DNA from 2 places in the Viridibacillus sp. FSL R5-0888 genome. Region 2 is predicted to be linked to the other one. Evidence: riboswitches for the same ligand, from Rfam matches in the RefSeq annotation. Region 2 holds a riboswitch; the other holds the start of a gene.
The links. Region 2 has a riboswitch for cobalamin ahead of nikA (nickel ABC transporter substrate-binding protein). Riboswitches for the same ligand answer to the same signal wherever they lie in the genome.

Region 1 (12,205 bases), 990 kb from region 2:
AATAACATTTTGGTTAGACATCAAACTTAATATTAATTGTTGACGACCTATTGATTTTTCCTTATTTACTGCAGGGGAATAAATGCCTGGTCCTTTTGGAATTCCAACTAGTAAAGCAGCTTCAGAAAGTGTTAAATCTTTTGCTGATTTCCCAAAATAAAATCTACTTGCAGCTTCTATACCGTACATACCATGTCCAAAGTAAACAGTATTTAAATAGCCTTCCAAAATCTTATCCTTATCATAAAAGACTTCTAAACGGTATGCATAGAGTGCCTCATTTGCTTTCCTTAACCATGATTTCTCATGCGTTAAATACAAATTACGAGCATACTGCTGCGTAATTGTACTCGCTCCTTCAACTTTGCGCATTGCCTTAACATCTTTCAATAATGCACCTGCAATACGGGTGTAATCAAAACCGTTATGCGAATAGAAATCTTTGTCCTCCGTTGCAATAAGTGCTTGTGCAACAAAAGGTGAAATTTCATCTAGGTTTACCCAGTAGCGACGTTCCATAGAAAATTTATCGCCAGCTCGATGTCCATCCGTATCTAAAAAAACGGTTGCCTTCGGAACAGCGAGAGAAGGCGCACCCGCAATTTGTGCGTATATTCTGAGTGACAGCAATACTGTTAAAACAGCTGAAATACCTACGACACTCCACATAAGAGTACGTTTCCATCGCTTATTCACCCTTCTTTTTCGCCAATAGTCTGCTCGATTCATAAGAACAGCTCCGTTCCACCAATTTAGCGATAGTATGTGATGATTATATGTAAAATAAACGGACGAAAAAAATTAAAAAGGATGAATTTGGTAATTATTTGACAGCAACAAAAAACGCTAAGATAATGGTGAATTCTCTTAGCGTTTTTTAAAAATATTTCTAATTATTTAATTGATTAAAGTGAACGAGTTGATTTGAACCTCTTTCTATAGCTTGCATGATGGCTTTATCTGCCGAAAATGCGAGATCCTTTGACGTATTACCATTGTCAGGATATGAACAAATACCGATGGAAACCGTAATAGGAATTACATGACCAGAGGACACAACGAGTGGCGTTTTGGCAATTTGTGATTGAATTAAATTTGCATAATGTATTCCATAAGCAGGCGGAGCATCTTTGCAAACAATATAAAATTCTTCACCACTAATTCTAGCAGCTTCTGCATCAATCGTTTTCACATAGTTTTTTAACTGTGTACCAATTTGTTGTAAGATTTCATCACCAACAGGATGACCATACGTTTTATTAACTTTTTTAAAAGAGTCAATATCAATTAATATCAATGAAAAGGGGACATTATTAGAGAGTAAATCATCTATTATTTGCTGGAAGCGTCGGTTATTCGGCAGTCCAGTTAAATAATCTGTTTCTGCCATTTTTTCAGTTTCTCGCATACGATTAAATTGATTTCGAATTGATTTTAATACAAGTAAAGTTATGTAAAATGACAAAATATAAAAAAGTGCAGTTTGAATAACATTTTGTAAGCCATGTGTCCAAGTATCTGAAAGAATATAGAAAACAATGCAAACTTGGAAAACGATATAAGTGAAATAGAAATAGATATTGCGGAATGTAATTGGTTTTTTTATTGAAATAAATGTGATAACGCCACCAATTACTAAAATATTTAATCCTGCAAAAATAGATGTTTCTGACAATCCAAACACATAAATTCGAAAAATCCCAATGATGAGAGAGGACAGAGCGATAGCAATTGGACCTCCGAGCAATCCACTGAGTAAGATACTAATAAAACGACCATCACTAATAATATCATTTTGGTAATGTACAGCCGTGCCCATCAAAAGTAAACCGGTAAGTCCAGCTACAAGACCGACAATCCAAGGTTGCAGCTCAATAAAACTATCTTGATAAGGTTCTAAAGACTCGTATAACCAATATGAAAATATAACAAAAGTAAATAATATCGAAAAATTAATGACTAATTCGAGCAACATATAGATTCTCTCCTACCATTTTATCCCTCCATTATAACATCCAATTTTACAAGGAAAATGAAAATAATTATGCATTCGCTATAAAACGACAAAAGGTAGTTCGAGCGTGTGATTTTAAAGAATTCACTGTTTGTCCTAAATTTACTTACACCTTGAAAAAACAAGCGAATCTAACCTATAATAAGAAGGTTATATAAAGAATGGAACGGAGGCCCATAAGTATGACTAGTGAACTTAAAGCACCCGTAAAATTAAAGTTAAAAACGACAATTCGACAATCTGAAGCAGAAGCAGCTGAAACTTATGAGCTTTGGTCAGAAGGTACGATAGTTCAAAAAAGGGACCAAACGTACTTACAATATGAAGAAGTTCAAGAAGATAAACATATTCGTTCAACTTTAAAATTCGGTAATAATGAGGCAGTTATTCTTCGAAATGGTGATGTGAAAATGCGTATGCCATTTTTACTTAATCATGAACAAAACGGCCATTATGATAGTGAATTCGGTGCATTACCAATCGTGACGTATACGAAGGACATGCTATTCGAACCGCATGACAGTAAAATGAGCGGACGATTTTATTTAAACTATGATTTAATCATTGGTGGACAATCAGTAGGCGATTATACTTTAGAAATTAATTACTCGGAGGGAAAATAATGAACGCAGTAGAACAAGTGCAACACGCGATTAAAGAAGCGCTTCTTGCAGCAGTATCAAAAGCAGGTCTTTTAGAAGATACATCAACATTGAATATACACTTAGAAACACCAAAGGATAAGACGAATGGCGACTATGCAACTAATATTGCTATGCAACTTACAAAATTAGCGAAAAAACCACCTCGTGCAATCGCTGAATCTATTATTGAAAACCTTGATACTACAGGTACTGCTATTGAGAAGATCGACATCGCAGGTCCTGGTTTTATGAATATTGTGCTACGCAAAGACTATTTGGCAGAAGTAATCACAACTGTTTTAGCGCAAGGTACAGAATATGGACGTTCACAAGCTGGCGCTAATGAAAAAGTACAAGTTGAATTTGTATCAGCTAACCCAACTGGTGACCTTCATTTAGGACATGCCCGAGGAGCATCTGTAGGGGATTCATTATGTAACGTTCTAGACTTTGCAGGATATGATGTCTCACGTGAATACTACATCAATGATGCAGGTAATCAAATCAATAATTTAGCAGCATCTTTAGAAGCTCGCTACAAACAATCGTTAGGCTTAGATGCTTCTATGCCTGAAGACGGTTATCATGGTCAAGATATTATCGATATCGCAGGTAAATTAGCTGCTGAGTTTGGTGATTCGATTCTAAGTAAATCAGATGAAGGACGCTTTGAATTTTTCCGTGAGCATGGCTTGAAATTAGAGCTTGGTAAATTACAAAAAGACTTAGCAAACTTCCGTGTAGACTTTGACGTTTGGTATTCTGAGACATCACTTTATAAATCAGGTAAAGTTGAAACGGCTCTAGAAAAACTTCGTGCGAATGGTCATGTATTTGAAGAAGAAGGCGCTACTTGGTTCCGCTCGACAACATTTGGCGACGATAAAGATCGCGTACTTATAAAAAATGATGGCTCTTACACATATTTAACACCAGATATTTCATACCATGAAGATAAAATTCAACGTGGATTCACTAAACTTATCAACATTTGGGGAGCTGACCACCATGGCTATATCCCGCGTATGAAAGCAGCAATCGAAGCACTTGGTTATGATCGTGACACATTAGAAGTTGAAATCATTCAAATGGTGAACTTAATGAAAGACGGCGAAAAAGTGAAAATGAGTAAACGTACAGGTAACGCGGTTACTTTACGCGAACTTGTTGAAGAAGTTGGCTTAGACGCAGTACGTTATAACTTTGCAATGCGTGCAGGTGATTCACATATGGACTTTGACCTTGACCTAGCTGTTAAGCAATCAAATGAAAACCCTGTTTACTATGCACAATATGCACATGCTCGTATTTCTTCAATCTTGCGCCAAGCAAAAGAACAAGGATTAGCAGCATCTAAAGAACATTTAAATCTTCTTAATGCAGAGAAAGAAATTGATGTCTTGAAAAAAGTAGGGGACTTCCCACAAGTTGTTGCGGATGCTGCGAAGAATCGCACACCACACCGTATTACTAACTACATTCAAGAACTAGCAGCAACTTTCCACAGCTTCTACAATGCTGAAAAAGTATTAGATGCTGATAACAAAGATCGCTCAGAAGCACGTTTATCTCTAATTACAGCAGTTCGTACTACAATCGCCAACGCACTAAAACTTATTGGCGTATCAGCACCTGAGAAAATGTAATGACAGAAATACCCTTTTAGCTACTGAGGTTGAATAAGCTTGTGAATCTAAGAGGTACTTATAAAAAGACTATTTCTCACTGAATAAGTGTGGAATAGTCTTTTGGTTTTTATAAAGAACAAATGAAAGAAAAAAATTGCGCTAGTTAAAGATAAAATAGCTAGACTTCATCGATTCATGTCACAATGTGTTATTGCTAATAGTTCCACCAAGCCTAGTAACATCTTGGACAAGTATTTAATTTTCTGTATAATTGAACACGATGTAATAACAATTGTATATTGTGAAACATGATGGTTCTTTACTTTGATTCAGTAAAGAGAAAAGGGAAGTCGGTGTAAATCCGACGCGGTCCCGCCACTGTATGTGTGAGTAAGTCGTAATTTGTCACTAAAGTATAACACTTTGGGAAGGCACGGCAAGCTGTGATCACGAGCCAGGAGACCTACCAACATGGAGACCACCAATTAGAACTACGCGGATAGAAATGGTGTCAGTAAAAGTGCATTTTAGTACAGCTATGTATATATTCACTGTCATCGTATCTCTCGTCGTAAAACGAGAGATTTTTTTATGAACAAGGAGGAAATGTAAATGAAGAAAATATGGCAATTTTGTTTAGTGTTTGTTTTAGCACTAGGCGTATTAGTAGGCTGTGGCCAAACGGAAGATACGAAGAAAAAGGAAAATAGTGAATCAGCGACAGAGCAACAGGTAGCAGGGTATCCATTAACAGAGACTGATGCACTTGGCAATGATGTGAAATTTACAGAAGCACCAAAGAGCATTATTACATTGGTACCAAGTAACACAGAAATTCTTTTCGCGTTAGGATTAGAAAAAGAAATTATTGCTGTATCGGATAATGATGATTATCCTAAAGCGGCAACGAAAAAAGAAAAAATCGGTGGGATGGAATTTAACGCCGAGAAAATTATTAGCTTAAATCCAGAAGTTGTTTTTGCACACGAAACACTTTTAGGTACTTCTGAAGCAGGTCTCCAACAATTACGTGATGCAGGATTGAAAGTTTTCGTTGTAAAAAATGCTGAGAATTTTGATGAAACGTATAAAACAATTGAACAAATAGGCCACATTACAGGTAAAGCAGATGAGGCTAAGAAGATTACTGATGATATGAAAGCAAAAGTAAAAGAAGTACAAGTTAAAGTGAAAGATGTAAAACAAAAATCAGCATTCGTCGAAACAACAGACGAACCTAATATTTACACTGCGGGTAAAGATACATTTATGCAAGAAATGTTTGATCTAGCTAATATTAAAAACGTCACAGCAGATCAAACAGGCTGGTTCCAAATTGACTCTGAGGAAATTGTGAAACGTAATCCAGATACAATTATTGTGAAATACAACCATGTGAAAAATATTGTCGAGAAGGTGAAAAAACGCCAAGGATTTGATAGTATCACAGCTGTTAAAAATGATGCAGTTGTTCAAGTTGATGCGAACTTAACAAGCCGTACAGGTCCTCGTCTTGCTGAAGGATTAGAGGTCATTGCAAAAGCAGTATATCCAGAGGCTTTTGAGTGAGGAAAACCATTTTAGGGTACACCATAGCCTTTGTGATTTTAATTGTTAGCATTTGGCTAGGTGTATCAATTGGTTCTGTAAAAGTACCAATTAGTACGTTATGGAATACGGCAGCGGATCCAACAGCGACGAATATATTGTGGAAAATACGCATGCCGCGTGTTGTGCTTGCAGGGTTAGTAGGAGCCTCACTGGCCATTGCGGGCGCTGCTTTCCAAGGATTGCTGAAAAATCCTCTCGCCGATCCGTATACGTTAGGAGTGTCATCTGGTGCCTCGGTAGGTGCTGTGGTGACGCTCTTTTTCGGCATTTCGACCCCTATTTTTGGTATATACACATTACCAGCCTTCAGCATGCTAGGGGCCTTATTGGCGATGATGGGTGTAATGGCTTTTGCACGATTAGTTGATCGAACTATGAAAATGGAAACGCTGATTTTAACAGGGATTATCGTTAGTTCATTTTTAGGTGCATTAATTTCATTGTTAATTGCGTTAACAGGTGATGAGTTAAGGCAAATCATTGGGTGGCTGATGGGGAGCGTTTCAATGCGTGGATGGCCATATGTCAAGATGGTGTGGCCTTTTGTACTCATCGGTTCATTTTTATTATGGTTAAACCGTCGTGAATTAAATGCGATGTTATTTGGAGAAGAGCGTGCCAAGTATCTTGGCGTTGACGTGAAGAAAAGTAAAATTCTGATATTAATAGGCGGATCTATGTTAACAGGTGCTGCAGTTGCAGTGTCTGGAACAATTGGCTTTGTGGGACTTGTTGTACCGCATATGACACGACTTTTATTTGGGGCAGATCATCGTCACTTGCTGCCTTTATCGTTTTTAAATGGAGCATCATTACTAATTGTTTGTGATTTATTTGCTCGTACGATAATTTCCCCAACAGAGTTACCAATCGGTGTCATTACTGCACTTATTGGGGCGCCAGTATTTTCATATATCTTTTTCCGACAAAGAAGAACGAAAGGTGCGTAAGTATGCTTACTGTAGAAAATATTACTGGTGGCTATGATGCCACCAGGCCAATAGTACAAGATGTTTCGTTTACAGTGAAAAAAGGCGAAATTCTTGGCGTTTTAGGACCAAATGGTAGCGGCAAATCCACATTATTAAAAGTGATTAGTGGTATCCTGCCATCAACAACTGGTCAAGTACTTATCGAAGAACAAAATATAAAACATTTCTCACCGAAGGAATTTGCGCGCAAAATGGCTGTTTTACCACAGCTTCATGCCCATGCCTTTTCGCATTCAGTACGTGAGACGGTAGCCTTAGGTCGCTACCCACATCAAAATAGTTGGTTTTCGACATGGTCAGAACAAGATGAAAATGCAGTGAAAAAAGCTATGAAGCAAACGGGTGTAGATAGCTATGAACATACAAACCTCGAATTTTTATCAGGTGGGGAGCAACAACGTACATTTGTAGCACAAGCACTTGCTCAGCAAGCTGATATCTTACTTTTAGATGAACCTACGAATCATTTAGATATTGCACATCAACGACAACTGCTAGATATGATTCGTCTAGAAGCAGTGCAAAATGGTTTAACAGTTATTTCTGTTTTTCACGATATGAATTTAGCTTCACTTTATTGTGATCGCCTATTGTTAATGGAAAAGGGACATGTAAAAGCTATTGGAGAACCGCATGAAGTGTTGAAAGAACAGCAAATTTTAGAGGTATATAATACGCGCGTTTCAAGTTATCCGCATCCTGAATTGCCAAAGCCACAAGTAACACTGATGCCAACAGCTATTGATGAACGTGAATCATATGTAGTGACAAAAGAACAATTCAATATAAGAGATGAATTTGTTGAGCTTCGTACGGAAATTCCTTTGAAAACCGTTTCCTCAGCTGTTCACAATGCTGGTTTTGGGTGGTTCCAGTCATTTGTCAATCGTGCAGTTGATTTGAATTATATGTGCGAAGATGCACATGAGGAATTAAAAGGTTATCTTAAAAAACATGACTTTATGCCATCTAATACGGTGGCCATGATGACTGCAGTTGCAGCGAAGCATGTTGTTATAAGGGAATTTTCAAATGCAAACGGAAGTATTATTGTTGCAGTTACAGCTGGTGTTGGAAATGCAGTAGATGTTTCAAGGGCACATGAAAGAGTCAGTAAACCGTATATAGGAACGATTAATACTTGGGTCATTATTAACGGGAAACTAACGGAAGAATCCTTTATGCAAGCCATGATAACGGCAACTGAAGCTAAAGTAAAAGCAATGCACCAAGAAGAAATCATGGATCCAATATCCAATACGATTGCAACAGGTACATCAACAGATAGCCTATTAATTGCCGCGACACAAAATGGGACATTTATGGAATACGCCGGACCTATAACAGATATTGGGAAATTGATTGGTTACGGGGTGTATGAAACGACAGTAACAGCACTACAAGATTACAAACGTGCCAAGGGAAGGTTATAAAATGTTAGCACATATAATTGCTTGTACCATTGGGGTAGCTTTAGATTGGTTAATAGGTGACCCGCCCAAAATGCCGCATCCCGTACGTTGGATTGGCACATTGATTGCCAAACTAACAGAGCGTTTGAATAAAGGTAAGCATCGTAAATTAAAAGGACTTTTACTTGTCCTAATTGTTGTTGGTTTAACAACTACAATTACTTTTGCAGTAATTTATTTTGCATATTCTATCAATGTTATTCTAGGTATTTTTGTAGAATCAATATTAATAGCTGTAGGTTTAGCAGGGAAAAGTCTAAAACAAGCAGCACTTGAAGTTTACAATCCACTTGTATCAGGAGATTTGCAGGAAGCTCGTGTGAAGTTATCTTGGATTGTAGGGCGTGATACAGATTATTTATCGGTACCTGAAGTGACGCGAGGTGTAGTTGAAACCGTGTCTGAAAATACGAGTGATGGTGTAACAGCTCCACTCTTTTGGGCGTTTTTATTTGGCGGCGCTGGTCTATGGATGTATAAGGCAGTTAATACGCTTGATTCAATGGTCGCTTACAAAAATGATCGCTTCGTAGATTTTGGATACGTTGCTGCACATGTGGATGATGTATTAAATTATGTGCCAAGTAGAATGACAGGTTTATTACTTATGCTAGGTACAAAAAATGAAAGTGGAAAACCAGTCGCCTATCGCATGAAAGGGTGGCTGCGTGATGCAAAAAAACATCCAAGTCCAAATAGTGGATGGCTTGAAGCGGCTACAGCATATCAATTAGGCATTCAGCTTGGTGGTGTGAATAGGTATAAGGGGATTATCTCGAATCGTGCGAAAATGGGTGAGTGCCATTATGAGCTAGGGCCTCAGCATATTATACGTTCTATTAAACAGATGCAAATTGTAACCATATTATTTTGGCTACTAATGGTCATTTTAGGAGGGTTTTTCGTTGTCATTACCTAATCACGGGGCAAATCCATATCGTTTATATACACAGCTGGGCATCCAACTACCAGCTGATATATTAGACTTTAGCGAAAATGTAAATCCAGCAGGTGCACCAGATTTTATCAAAAATGATTGGAAAGATTATTTGCAATTATTGCAACATTATCCGGACCCAGAAGGTGAGCCATTTCTATCTGCTGTCGCTAAATATCACGACATTTCTACAGAAAACATCGTATTAGGAAATGGTGCGGCGGAAATTTTCTCATTACTTGCGACATATTTCCGGGGAAATAATGCAATTATTTTACATCCGACTTTTTCAGAGTATGAAGCGACATTAAGAGAAAATGATGTAGAAATACAGCGTGTAGTATGTGAAGATATCGTTAATTGGAAGTTACCATTAGACGAACTTCAACAAGCAATGCAAAATGCAGATGTCCTATATCTATGTACCCCTAATAATCCGACAGGTGTATTACCTTCGAAAGAAGAACTTAAACAGCTTATTGAATCTGCAAAAGAATCGAATTGCAGTATTGTTTTAGACGAAGCTTTTATAGATTTTGTTGATGAAAGTGCATCATTTATAAAATCAGTAAAAGAAAATCATCAAGTGATTATTGTACGATCAATGACGAAAATGTACGCAATTGCAGGTATAAGGCTCGGTTATATGGTAGCCGCACCTGAGGTAGCAAGTGCAATACGGAAGCTTACCCCTCATTGGCATATTAATGGAATAGCAGCAGTAATCGGAGCACGTTGTTTAAGTAAGGAAGTAGATGCTTTCCGTCAAAAGGCTTGTGATTATGCTGGGCAAATGCGTACGCGTTTTCAAGTATTTTTACGACAAAATCATTGTCTTGTTACGAACAGTGTCACAAATTATGTGAGCTTTCAATTACCAAATACTGAACAGTCACAGAATTTCTTTACTTATATGCTTGAGAAGGGTATGGTGCTTCGACATACAGAAAATTTCATTGGAATGGAAGGTGCATGGTTCCGAGTTGGTATGAAGGCACCTGAAGCGATGAATCGTTTAGAAGAGGAGATGATGCATTGGTTTCAAGCGAACTCGTCTTTATAACAGGTGGAGTGCGGAGTGGAAAAAGTGCATTTGCAGAAAAGTGCCTTGTAAATTTAGCAGCGACATCGCCTATGAAGCGACTTGTTTATGTTGCGACAGGTGTACCGTTTGATGAAGAAATGAAGCAAAGAATCATCCGACATCAAAACGATCGAGCAGGGCAAAAGTGGACGACAATTGAGCAACCAACTGACTTTTCTAAGCTCCTCTCAAAAATAAAAGAAGGTGACGCGATATTATGGGATTGCGTGACCACTTGGCTAACGAATGAATTTTATGATGGTTATGAAACTGGTGTGAGCTGTTTTCAAAAAGAAGGCTGTATTGAACGGAAATTTATAGCGATGCAAAATACGATTTATGCATTACGTGATAGAAATATACCGATTGTTGTCGTTTCCAACGAAGTGCTAGATGAGCCGCTTTCTACTAGTTTTGAAGTAAGACTTTATCAAAAATGGTTAGGTCGTATTCATCAATGGTTTGTAGCTGAAGCAACTACTGCAATTGAAATGGAATATGGACAGATGCATCAATGGAAATAATTCAGTTTTAGAAGGGGGGTATTCTTTTGCGTACGATTGTTCATAGTATTTTACTTGCATTTCAATTTTTTACCGTCGTGCCAGTTCAAAGAGAATTACCACTTACAAAGCCGACAATAACGGGAATGTTCTCGTTTCTACCTTGGCTAGGTGCATGTATGGGTGCAGTAATGGCTACTGTTTTTTATAGTTTGCAACAGTGGACGGATATCAGTTCATTATTAACGGCCTTTTTACTTGTTGTTGGATTTATCATTTGTACAGGTGGTTTGCATTTAGATGGCTGGGTTGACATGGGAGATGCATTTTTTTCATATCGTGATACCGAGAAGCGACTAGAGATTTTAGATGACCCCCGTATTGGTGCTTTTGGTGCGATGTCTTTATTGTTCTTAGTACTAACGAAGATTTTCTTTCTAGCTGAATTGATTGAAAAAGGCGAACTGTCGATTATGTGGATTGTCGCGGTACCATTTTTAGCTCGGCTAGGAATGTCCTTATATTTTATCCAGACAAAATGCTCAAAAGAAAAAGGGCTAGCATACTTTTTTAAAGAAAAACTATATGTACCACAATTTCTTGTCGTGACATGTGTATCAATGCTTATTGGCTTGATTCTTATAATTTGGTGGAATGGAGATTTCATCGTACCTCTTATATTACTAGTGATTGTAGTTGTTGCATCAGGTCTGTATAAGATTTGGACTGTACGTAATTTTCACGGTAGCTCAGGTGATTTACTCGGTGCTTTTATTGAAGGAATGGAGGCCATTTTATGGATTACGCTATTACTATTGAGTTAATACGCCATGCTAAAACTAAAAGTAATGTTGAAAGGAAGTATCTTGGCTGGACTGATGAGTCTATTATTCCTAATCAAAGTTTGCCGACTATCGATGAGTTAGCTACTGTCGTTTTCGGAAGTGATTTAATACGTTGTAAGGAAACGGCTGCTTATTATTTTCCGAATGCTACATACATGAATATAAAAGGATTACGCGAAAGTCATTTCGGTGATTTTGAATGCAAAACCTATGAACAGTTAAAAGATATACAAGCGTATCGTAATTGGATAGACGATCCATATGAAATTGCACCACCGAATGGCGAGACATTACAACAAGTTATGTTTCGCGTTACAGAAGTGGTTAAATCTTTACCAAAAGATATGCTGAATTACAGGATAGTCGCGCATGGAGGTTCAATTAGAGCGTTGTTAATGCAATTCGCACCAGAGGAAAAAACTTTTTGGGAGTGGCAAGTTTCTCATAATGAGCGTTATCTATTACACTGGTCAAC
Region 2 (12,205 bases):
TCAAGTAAGTTAAATTCCATTGAATCAAATTCATATAAATATAGCTTTGTATCTCTCATTTTTTGTAGCCATTTGTTTTCAACAACTACTACATGATTGCTGGAGCTAGATGAAAGATATCGAGTTTTATCTTCTTTTGTTGTTTCTGCATTAATATGAAAACAAACACGGGGGCAATTCCTTGGCGTCAAGAAATTTGGTAGACATTTTTCATTAATTGCCCAAACGAGCCCTTTTGTCTGATCTAAATCCTGACGGGAAGGTATTCTAGGCTCAAAAACTCCGATACTTCTTTCTTCACTTACATGAAAAAGTCTCATATTAACCTCCATTAAATTTTAGTAAAAATATTCTATTTAGCCCTATTATTAGAATATCATAATATGGGGGTGAATGAGTTGGGATATGATGCCCAGTCGAAAAAAGTAAAAATTTCTACAGATCGCGAGATTAGAATTCCTGAAGAGTTTTATGAAGAATTTTCATTAATTGATGAGGTTCAAATTTCTAAGGTGAATGGTGCACTAATAATTACGCCCATTATTGATCCTGTTTTCGAGAAATATAAAACGCTCATTATGGAGCAACTGACAAAAGCAGGTTATACCGGTCAAGAGTTAACGGATAAGTTCAACGAGTTACGAAAGCAAGTACAAGTGAATGATGGATTTACTCTTTTTATGAACGTTAAGCCAGACTTTAAAAAGCAAGAATAAGTAAAATCAGGTAGCTTTATTCATACAAGTTCCATTTTATCGCTTATTTCATCAAAAAAACGTAGCAAGATAGGTATGTTTTCTATCCTATCTTGCTACGTTTTTACTTGGTTTTGTTAGTACCTACCCTCGACTTCATACGACTAAAGTATTACAAACAGGTTGCTACTAATTAAAAAAATATCAACTGAATGCAAATAGTAAAGACTAAACCATTTTGGCTTAGTCTTTTTCATTATCTACTATTAACTTTTTAGTTAAATGTATTAATAATTATATTTCCTCACATTTCATATACCCAGGAAACGGAGGTAGAACAGAGGATAACAACTTTTTAGAAACAGGATTTGCTAATTGTTCAAGCTGCTCCATATCATCTAGCCTTTCAACAATCTCGCCTTGATGCATCACAACTAAACAGTCAGCTATGTAATTGACCGCCTGTAAATCATGAGAAATAAAAAGATATGAAAGTTGAAATTCTTCCTTTAATTGTGCCAAAAGATTTAATATCTGTATTTGAACGAGGGCATCTAATGCACTTACAGCCTCATCAAGTATGATTAACTTTGGTTTAAGGGCAATTGCTCTAGCAATATTGATTCTTTGTAGCTGCCCTCCGCTGAACTGAGAAGGGTATTTATGTATGTCTTCCCGCCTTAACCCGACCTTCTTCAAAAGCTCCAGCACTTGCTTTTCCTCTTCTGCCGACGAGAGCCTTTTGTAATTTCTTAATGGCTCAGCAATACTTTCACCTATAGTAAGTCTTGGATTAACCGCACTATAACAATCCTGAAAGACCACTTGGAGATTTTGGCGTAACTCTTTTAATTCTTTTGAGTTCAAATTATGTAGATTCTTCCCTAAAAAACAGACTTCTCCCTGATCCGGCTTTTCAAGTCCTAAAATAATCTTTCCTAATGTACTTTTGCCTGACCCGCTTTCTCCGACAATTCCTAAGCAAACTCCCTGTTCCAAAGTAAGTGAGATATCCTTAACCGCTTCTATCGATCTACGTTTCTCAAAAACCGAGTTCTTGAGAAAGAATGATTTTTTTATATTTTTCAATACTAGTAAACTCATTCTTCAATTACCTACACTTTCATGTATCTTTACACAGCGTACAAAATGATCTTTTTCATACTCTCTATACTCAAGATTGTAACTTGTACACGAATGATTTGCTTCTTCACACCTATCTAGAAATGGACATTTTTTATCGTTATTTTTTGAATATGTACTTAAAGGGCTAACACTTTGTATCTTTTTTCGTGTTAATCCAAGCCTTGACTCTAACAAGACTCGAGTATATGGGTGCATTGGTTGATTGAATAACTTCAACACTGGTGCCTTCTCAACGATATAGCCACCATACATCACAGCTACTTCATCGGCCAATTGAGCAATCACCCCTAAATCGTGGGTTACTAATAAAATACCTGTATTATATTCTTTCTTTAACTTATCCAATTGTTTCAAAACTTGAAGTTGATTTGTCGCATCTAAGGCAGTAGTCGGTTCATCTGCAATGAGGATAGATGGTTTTAAAGACATGGTAATCGCAATCATTACTCGTTGCAGCATTCCACCACTTAACTGAAATGGATATTGCTTTAATACTGCCTTTGGATTAGGAAGGTCCGTTTTTTCAAGATATTCTACAGCTACTTTTCTCGCTAGTCGCTTTGTAATAGGTAAATGCGTTCTAATTGTTTCAATAAAATGACTTTCAATTGTTCTTACAGGATTAAAGGCGATCATAGGATTTTGCATGATCATAGCAATATCATTTCCCCGTACTTTCCTAATGTCTTCTGCTGAACATTCTAAAAGGTTTTGATTTCTATAATTAATACTTCCAAACTCAACTTTTACATTTTCAGGTAAAAGTCTTAATAAAGACATACACGTTAACGTTTTCCCTGATCCACTTTCTCCAACAATACCTAACACTTTCCCGGACTGGAGCGCAAAATTAACATCACGTACCGGATGAACCACTTCAAGAGGTGTTGAAACAGATATATTCAAATTATTTACAGTCAAAATCGGTTGATGCCTCATTCTACGCCCCCTCCAGCCCTTTTCATGTCTAAAGCATCTTTCAAAGCTTCACCAAACAAATTAAAGGCAATAACTACAATGAAGATCATTATCCCAGGGTACAACATCAAGGAAGGATAATTTCTAAAAAATGACTTACTATCATTAATCATCATGCCCCACTCTGCCTCTGGTGGTTGAATTCCAAGACCTAAAAATGAAAGACTAGAAATAGCTAAAATAACTCCTCCAATGTCCATAAAAACTAAAACAACAACTTGAGAAATGATAGCGGGTAAAATATGTTTCATTATAATAACAAACTTTGGTGTACCGCATATTTTGGCTGCTACTATATAGTTTTGTTCCCTAACACTGAGTACCATTCCTCGAATGACACGAGCATAAAAAACCCATTGAACAAGAACCATTGCTAAGATCAAATTAAAAAGACCTGGTCCCAAAATCCCTACTAATGCCAATGAAAGCAGAAAACTTGGGAATGCCATTAGAATGTCACAGATTCTCATAAATAGATAATCTACCTTACCACCTATAAAGCCCGCAATTATGCCAAGTGGAACACTAATAATCATCATGAATCCCATAACAAGGATAGCTGTACCCAGAGAGGTCTGAGTTCCAAAGATTAATCGCGATAATATACATCTCCCTAGATGATCCGTTCCTAAGGGAAACTGAGATGAAGGACCATGTAGTTTTTGAGCGATATCAACAAGGTTTGGGTCATTAGGAGCCAAAAAAGAAGCAAAGAGTGCAACCCCAATCATACCTAAAATAATGATACTACTAATTATCATGAGCTTATGATTTAGTAGCGTTCGTTGCATCTTTATATTTAATTTCATTTCCCTTCCTCCAATCGTATACGTGGATCCAGGAAGGAATAAGTAACATCCACAAGGAGATTACAGAACACGAAAATTACACTCATAAACAATACACAGCCCTGAATCATAGGATAATCCTGATTTAAAATAGAGGAGACGAACAATTGTCCCATGCCTGGCCAAGCGAAAATCGTTTCAACAATTACTGCTCCGCCTAACATATTCCCAAAACTCATACCAAGTGCGGTTACTACAGGTAGGATGGATTTTTTTAAAACATGCCTACTAATAATTTGCCTTTGCCGCAAACCTCTCGCTCTAGCATATACAACAAACGGCTCATTCAAATTTTCTAGCATACTAGCTCGAAGTAATCGTATATACGTGCCGATATAGCCAAAAGCGAGTGTTAAGGAAGGAAGGACTAAATGAGCTAGTGTCCCCCTACCCAAAACAGGGAAAAAGTCTAACTTTACGGATAAAAAATAAATCAAGAGAAAACCAAACCAAAATGTAGGCATTGAAACACTAACAAAAGCTATTATTCTACTAAATTGATCTATCCATTTTCCTTTGTAGATAGCCGAAAGCACTCCAATTGGTAAGCTAATAACTACAATAAAGAAAAGCGCAGTAACTGTTAGCTGAATTGTAGGTACTAGATGCAACAAAATTTCGTCCGAGACTGCATTTTTGGACAGATAAGAGATCCCCAAATCCAGTTGAATCACCTTTACCAACCAATCAAAATACTGAATATATAAAGGGTTATCTAATCCGAGTTCGAGTCGCAAGTCAGTCACAGCCACGTCGGTTGGGGGAATATTCGACAATCTTAAATAAGCTACTGCTGGGTCTCCAGGAATTAAGTGCAATAAAATAAAAGTAATAATGGAGATTCCTAATAATATTGGAATTAGACTTGAGAGACGTTTAACTATAAACCAACTCATGTAGCACTCCTTAAGTTATTATTAATAATTCTTGCTTCATTTAACATCAATTGTAGTTAAAGGTACCTCAGCTTCTTGAGGTAAAAAATCTAATCCGCTAATATTCTTGTGATATACAGCTACATTTGATTGGTACGATATCGGTAAGTATACTGCTTGATCATGTAATGTTGATAAAATATCTGTATACATCATTTTTCTTTCTTTTTCATCTGTAGTTAAAAGTACTTTTTTAATCTTCTCGTCTATTTCCTTCTTTTCTGGTAATCCCAATAATGCAGTATAATCTGGACCACCATTTTCCGAATCTGTAGTAATTGAGGCTAAATAAGAATGCGGGTCAAAAGGTACGGCCCATGTTGATGTAAATAATATATCGTAATTACCTTGGAATGCAGTTGTCCAGAAAGTATTCGTTTCCTGACTAGTTAACTTAATATCAATTCCTAGTTTTCTAAAATCACCTTGTACAAATTCAGCAATCGACTTTTGGATGTTATCAGTACTATTAAATAAGAATTCCAGTTGCAGCTCTTTTCCATCTTTTTCTCTAAATGCTTTACCCTCTACTTTTTTCCAGCCTGCTTCATCTAATAACTGTTCTGCTTTCGCAATATCATAGTCATATGGATTTATATCAATCTTTGTGTAATCCAATACAGGTGGGAACAGTGTATCTGCCTTTTTTTCCATACCATAAAAAATATTATCGATTACTGCCTGTTTATTGAAAGCATAATTGAGTGCTAAACGCACTTTATGATCTTTAGTTGCTTCTTTGTTTGTGTTAAATAGTAACGTTCTTGTAGCAGTAGGCTCTGATAATTTAGTTTCATATTTCCCTGAATCCTTTAAAAACTGGAAAGAATCCTGACTAATGACTCCATTACCAAAAATAAAATCAAGTTCGTTTTTCTCAAAAGCTAATACTCTAGATTCTCCGTCTGTAATGACTTTGACAACTACCTTTTCTACTTTAGGTTTAGTACCCCAATACTTTTCATTTCTTTTAAAAACCGCATACTCATTCTTCTTATATTCGCTAAGTACCCACGGACCTGTACCAATCTGAGATTTAAGTCCATCTTTAAATGTGTCTTGGCTGTCAGGAAAAGCAGCTTCTCCAACAAACCTCAAAGGTCTTATGTAAGTTAATTCTTGAAGCGTTGGATAATAAGAATTGTTCAATGTAAGTTTAAAAGTATATTCATCCAATGCTTCTGTGTTTTTGATTTGGTTGATTAACTCTACCCATTCATGTTGTTTGCGATTATCTAAAATTGTATCGAAGTTTTTCTTTACAATTGCTGCATTAAACTTCGAACCATCAGAAAACTCAACATCTTTTCTCAGATGGAATACATATTCTTTGCCATCTTTCGAAATATCCCAGCTTTCTGCTAACCAAGGTTGAATTCCCCCTCCCTTCCCGTAGTAAACAAGTGATTCATATACCATAGCTTGGGAGAAAAACTCATTTGGAAAATATGTATGTGGATTTAAGTCGCCTATATCTCCAGTCATGGAAAATGTAACAACTTTTGATTGATCTTTAACAGACGCATTATCTTGTTCTTTTGCTTTGTTACTACACCCAGTAATAAAACTCGCGAAAATTACTAGTAGAACAAGAAAATTCCGTAGTATCTTACTTTGTTTAATAAACATGTTTAATCACCTTCATTTTTAGAATTTAAACTATTAAAAATACTGAAATACAAAAAAAGCATTCCTAACCCAATTAAAAAGGTTAGAAATGCTCATAGTTTTAGATCAAATTTATCTCCTAGCACTCCAACACCTCCCTATCTCCCGTAGGTTAACAGCATTTTTAGAACAGGCAGGTCTTCTGACTTAGGTTCATCGCTCCAATGCGTCTTCCCGGATATTCCAGTGACTTATTTGCATGAGGCTCACCCTTACAGCGGCGGGACCATGTCGGATTTTCACCGACTTCCCTATTAAGTATTCGCTATTAAACGAACACACCTATTCCAATACTATATGTAATTTTTTTGTGGAAATAAAAAAAGTTTTCCTAATATAAAGTATATTCGTTATTACTACTTAAAGCTATATCAATTTAAAGACTTAATTTTATACAAAAGTTTTACCACAAAAATTTGCACGTTTTTTTTTATATCGTTGCTGGTTGTAAACGTTACATTGCCTTACACCTAAAGTGAAAAATTCCAAATTTATGCTTAACAATAAAAAATAACCTGATTATAAATAACTGGTTCGCTTTTAGAGTACTAAAACTAATTAGAGTATCAATTTTGGATTCAAAAGTGACACGATAACGTATAGCGAATAAACGAAGTGCCGATTTCTATTAAAGTGAAATTAGCACTTCGTTTATTTTATCATTTCAATTCAAATAAAATTGAAAAATTAAGTAACTCAAATTTAAAGATAGAGATTGTCCAAAATGCAAATCATTCCTTGGATATTGAAGAATTCGATACAACAAATTCAATATTAGCTTTATCAAGGGTAGTGGAAAAACTTCAGGAAGCATTAAAGACAATTCAGTGCAATAATGAGATTATCAAAAGATAACCAATTTAGGTCTAATTTAATCGCTAAAACAGATGATAAAGAGGTGCTAATTGCACCCCTTTTTTAATGGTTATTTACATTTTTGCTCCTCAATTCCGAACCCGTTAATAACCCAACAGACCGTTTACATTTGAATCGTTTGAAGTTTCTTTTTATCAATTTTCCCTACATGTGTTTTTGGTAGTTCAGGGATAAAATAAATATTCCGAGGGATTTTATAACTACCTAGATGACTTCTACAAAGGTCTTGAATTTCTTTAACATTATTAAATGCATCATCTGATACGATAAAAGCCGTAACGATTTCACCCCAGTGACAATCAGCAATTCCTATAACTGCGACCTCTTTCACCTTTGGATGAGTAATAATACATTGTTCCACCTCTTGAGGATAGACATTTTCCCCCCCTGAAATAATCATTTCTTTTACTCGTCCTACGATATAAATATCTCCGTCCAGATCCATCTTCGCTAAATCACCAGTACGAAGCCATCCATTAATAATAGTTTTAGCTGTCTCTTGTGGATTCTTCCAATATTCGCTGAACATATGCTTTCCTTTAATATATAGTTCTCCTACTTCATCACGTCCGCATTCTCTACCATTCGGAGCTTGAATTTTAACTTCATTAAATTGCATACACTTTCCAACAGATCCTAGTTTTATTGCGGCCTCCTCTGGTTGAATAACAAAATTATTGGGACCAGCTTCGGTTAATCCATAACCCTCTTTAAATGGTACTCCCTTTTGTAAGAAGGTTTTATGCACAGTGATGGGACATGGAGCTCCACCTGATAAAAATACTTTTATACTAGGAAAACTTGTTTTCTTGAATTCTTCTGTATCAATCATAGATTGATACATTGTCGGGACAAATAACGAAATTGTTGTGCTGTAAGTATTCAATGACTGGATTGCTTCTTGAGGATTGAATTTATTTCCTATTACAACTGTACCTCCAGCCATTAATATCGGAATTGATAATGCATTCAAGCCTCCCGTATGAAATAATGGCATATAATTTAATGTGCAATCATCACTACTAATATTCCAACTAATAATAGTATTGAAGGCATTCCAATTTACCGCATCATATGATAAGATTACACCCTTTGGCTTTCCAGTTGTCCCACCAGTATATATCATTAACCATGCGTCTTTCGAATTCCAATTATTTGTTGGTACATCGAAGTGCTCTGCTAAAATCTCTATTGTAATTGGGTATGCTTTCATATGTGGGTTATTAGCAATAAGCTTCATAAATTGATCTTCATATAGTATTAAGGCTGGTGTACAATCGTCAAGAATATAGTCAAGTTCTGAATGACTTAATCTCCAGTTTAAGGGAACATAGATGTAACCACCGATGGCACATGCAAAAAGAATGGCAAATAGATCAATTCTATTTTCCGCAATCACGGCGACCCGATCACCTTTTTGTAGACTGCAGCTTTTTAGAAACATAACCCACTTTGTCACTTCATAGCCCAATTGTTTATAGGACCAGCTTCTGTTGGTAGCAATATCAATCAACGATGTTTTTTTGGGGGTAATGGCAGCTCTTTTTAATATCCATGATTGCTCACTATGCATAACTTCTCCCCCCTTACATCATAATTCCACCATCAACCTGTAATACATGGCCTGTAATATAGCTTGCTTCTTCTGAAGCTAAAAATAGGTAAGCATTGGCAATATCTTCTGGAGCCGCTAAACGTTGTAAAGAAACGATGGATTCCATTTTCTCTAATACTTTAGATGGCATTTTTTCAACCATTGGTGTTCTAGTAAAACCTGGTGCAACTGCATTGACATTAATTCCTTTTCTACCTAGTTCTTTTGCCCAAGTTTTAGTCATCCCAACAATAGCTGCTTTTGTAGCTGCATAATTTGTTTGACCAACATTGCCGTAGACACCGCTGACAGATGATGTGTTAATAATTTTCCCATAGCCTTGTGCTACCATAGATGGCGTAACTGCTTGAGTACAATTGAAAACACCTTTTAAATTTACATCGATTACTTGATCAAACTGTTCTTCCGTCATTTTTGAAAGCATTGCATCATTTGTAATACCCGCATTATTTACTAAAATATCAATCTTATTATATTTGTTAATCACTTTTGCAATTACATTATTGACACTCTCACGTTTAGTTACATTGATAGGATAGAAAGCTACATCATAGTCATTTTCAAGGTATTTGGCTTCAACTTTATATCCGGCTTCTTCGTTGTAATCCGCAATAATAACTATTGCTCCTTCTTCTGCAAATCGTTTTACTGCTGCTAAACCAATTCCACTAGCTCCACCCGTAATCATTGCCACTTTATTTTGTAATCTCATTCCAATTCCTCCATTATATAAATAGTTCAATCTGATTAACTAGTTGTGTTAAATCATCTATTAATGGTGAATGACCACTGTCGTTCAGTTTTACTACTTTTGCACGTCCCTCAAAATCTTCTATTATCTCTTTTGTCATAGTCTCAGGTACTACGTAATCACGATCACCATAAATAATTAGTGTAGGTATTTGGATTTTCGCTACTTCGTTTTGTCCATGACTTACTTCATTCTTCTTAGAACTAATATTGAACGTATTTAACACATGATATACATCTGCAAGATTACGCTGTGTCAACATATCATCTATATAGGCTTCATACTGCAGTTCTGATGGTTGCTTATGCGTATAAATAAGCGCATTCCAAACTGCTTTTAATCCCTCACGATTCCCACTATCATATAAATTTTGCATAGGTACAGTTTTTACAGAATCTTTTTCAACTTCTTCTAGAGTAAGTAATCTCTTTAATAGATTAGGTGAACCATCCGGATTCGACGCATAAAATGCATAACCTCTTGTTGAAGCGGAAGCAAGTAGGACTAATTTATTACATAATCCGAGATAATCTGCACAAAATTGCATTGCAACAGCCCCCCCAGTAGACCAACCTACTAAAGTAAAATCTTTTAACCCGAGAGCATCTACCCATAGATTTAAGTCTTCGCTAAAGTCACGAATATGTGACACTCGTTTATTATAAGATGATTGACCGAATCCTCTTAAATCTGGTGATAGAATTGTAAATCGTCCATCAAGTTCTTCCATTAGTACATCCCAATGTTTTGAAGATGTCATATTGCCGTGAACAAGAATTATAAGCTCATCTCCACCAGCTCTTTCACGATAAGCTATCGTTTCTCCGTTAGATAACAGCACTTTTTTTAATACGTCTTGTTGCAATGTCATACAATCTCCTCCTCATGAGTTCCCCATTGAATTGTTACTGCCCCCCATGCATAACCAATACCTGCGCTAACAAGCGTGATAATATCTCCGTTTTTTATTATCCCTTTTTCTAAAGCTAACTCTAATGATAAAATTTGATCAATCTGACCAATATGTCCGTAATGTGATAAATAAATTGACTGTGATTCGTCTAGCCCTAGTGAATGAAGTACATAATCATGTGCTGACTTTTTCATATGAAGCATAGCAATATAATCCAATTGAGATTCGTCATATCCACTCTTCGATAAAGATTGGCGGATTACCTTTAAAAAGTTACTCAATGACTTTTGCTCAAGACGTGTCTTCATGCCTTCAGGATCTAGCACATCTAATTTATATGCACCTGCTTGTAGTAATTCAGGGGTCAATGGTTTTTTTGTTCCACCAACCGGTACAACTACATCTTCTGAAAAAGATCCGTCCGTTATCAAATCACTTTCAAGAACGATATTTTCTTTCACATCTTTTTGTAGAATCATAGCTCCTCCACCAGCGCCTAAGTTATACATGAACCGTGTTCGATCATTTGTATAATCGATGAAATCATGATTTCTATATCCTCCTGCAAGTAAGATAGTACGAATATCTTCATTAGCTAGCATTAAGCTTTTTGCAACTTTCATCGCCATTATCGTCGTTCCACATCGAAGCTGTACATCAAATGACCATGCATTTAAAGCACCAATTTCTTCTTGGATTTTAATAGCTGCTGTCCACAGTGGATATTCTTTATGCTCCTCACCGATATAAATAATGACATCAATATCTCGAGGGGATAAATTTGTCTTTTCTAAGGCTCTTTTGGCAGCCCAAACTGCCATTTGCACTGTATGATCTTCGTGTCCAGCAATCGTCTTTTCAATAATCCCCAATTTTGTTTTAACAATATCAACTGGAATATTCGATTTTTGACTAATCTCTTCAAAGGTCATACGATTTTTAGGTAAATAGATTCCGGTACTTACAATCCCTATATTCATTCAAATCGCTCCTTATCCTTGACCAAAGGTACAGATTGCGTAGGCAGTTGGGGTTTGGCTTTCTTCGATTTCCAAGTCAAATATTTCACATATACAGTACCAACAATGCCTTTTGGGAAGAAGATGACTGCTAAAATATAGAGCATCCCAAAGAAGATAATCCAGCGTTCAAAAATTGGGTAGTCATTAGCTAAACCTGATAGATAATGTTGAGCAGTTTCAATCACTAGACTGCCAACAATTGGCCCGATAAGTGTGCCAACACCACCAATTATCGTCATTAACAATGCATCTAATGTTATATCCATTGACATTACACTTGTATTGACGAAGCGGAGAGATATTGCATAGAGTGATCCTGACAGACTAGCAACAACACCAGCTACAACTGAAGCCGTTACCTTATAGTGTAATGTTCTAAATCCTAGTGATCGTGTCCTTTGTTCGTTTTCACGAACTGCAATTAGTACTTTTCCTAATGGAGAATTTACAAATCGTCTAAGTACAAGGAATACGACAACAAGACAGACTAAGACGAAGAAATAAAAGATAACACGATCTCTGAATACATCCGGAGCTCTGAAAGTAAAGCCGTCATTCCCTTTTGTAACAGTACGCCATTTCTCCGCTACAACTAAAAACAAACCTGAAATCGCCAATGTCAACATGGCAAAGAAATGGCTCTTTAAACGCAGTGTCAGGAGCCCAACTAGGAAACTAACAATACCAGCAAAAATCATACCTACAATAATCGAAATGAGGAAAATCATCATAGTATTGTTATAAGTACTAAGTAAAAT

Region 1: it holds a riboswitch for cobalamin, as region 2 does, so the genes downstream of both, MKY02_RS19285 (helical backbone metal receptor) here and nikA (nickel ABC transporter substrate-binding protein) in region 2, are expected to answer to the same signal.

The regions. Positions count from the first base shown of each region.
Region 1 is NZ_JBBPAU010000001.1:3,886,323-3,898,527, reverse strand. Features, by position in the region: gene MKY02_RS19305 (transglycosylase domain-containing protein) at 1-729, opposite strand, end outside; gene MKY02_RS19300 (GGDEF domain-containing protein) at 890-1,975, opposite strand; gene MKY02_RS19295 (DUF1934 domain-containing protein) at 2,197-2,637, shown strand; gene argS (arginine--tRNA ligase) at 2,637-4,304, shown strand; cobalamin riboswitch at 4,582-4,771, shown strand; gene MKY02_RS19285 (helical backbone metal receptor) at 4,899-5,855, shown strand; gene MKY02_RS19280 (FecCD family ABC transporter permease) at 5,864-6,847, shown strand; gene MKY02_RS19275 (adenosylcobinamide amidohydrolase) at 6,850-8,322, shown strand; gene cbiB (adenosylcobinamide-phosphate synthase CbiB) at 8,324-9,280, shown strand; gene MKY02_RS19265 (pyridoxal phosphate-dependent aminotransferase) at 9,267-10,361, shown strand; gene MKY02_RS19260 (bifunctional adenosylcobinamide kinase/adenosylcobinamide-phosphate guanylyltransferase) at 10,334-10,906, shown strand; gene cobS (adenosylcobinamide-GDP ribazoletransferase) at 10,933-11,709, shown strand; gene MKY02_RS19250 (histidine phosphatase family protein) at 11,682-12,205, shown strand, end outside.
Region 2 is NZ_JBBPAU010000001.1:2,891,920-2,904,124, forward strand. Features, by position in the region: gene MKY02_RS14450 (DUF6886 family protein) at 1-320, opposite strand, end outside; gene MKY02_RS14455 (hypothetical protein) at 399-716, shown strand; gene MKY02_RS14460 (ABC transporter ATP-binding protein) at 990-1,799, opposite strand; gene MKY02_RS14465 (ABC transporter ATP-binding protein) at 1,803-2,780, opposite strand; gene nikC (nickel transporter permease) at 2,777-3,628, opposite strand; gene nikB (nickel ABC transporter permease) at 3,625-4,563, opposite strand; gene nikA (nickel ABC transporter substrate-binding protein) at 4,600-6,231, opposite strand; cobalamin riboswitch at 6,386-6,571, opposite strand; partial or broken gene MKY02_RS14485 (hypothetical protein) at 6,928-7,125, shown strand; gene MKY02_RS14490 (class I adenylate-forming enzyme family protein) at 7,250-8,719, opposite strand; gene fabG (3-oxoacyl-ACP reductase FabG) at 8,733-9,473, opposite strand; gene phaZ (intracellular short-chain-length polyhydroxyalkanoate depolymerase) at 9,487-10,383, opposite strand; gene MKY02_RS14505 (3-oxoacyl-ACP synthase) at 10,380-11,405, opposite strand; gene MKY02_RS14510 (branched-chain amino acid ABC transporter permease) at 11,402-12,205, opposite strand, start outside.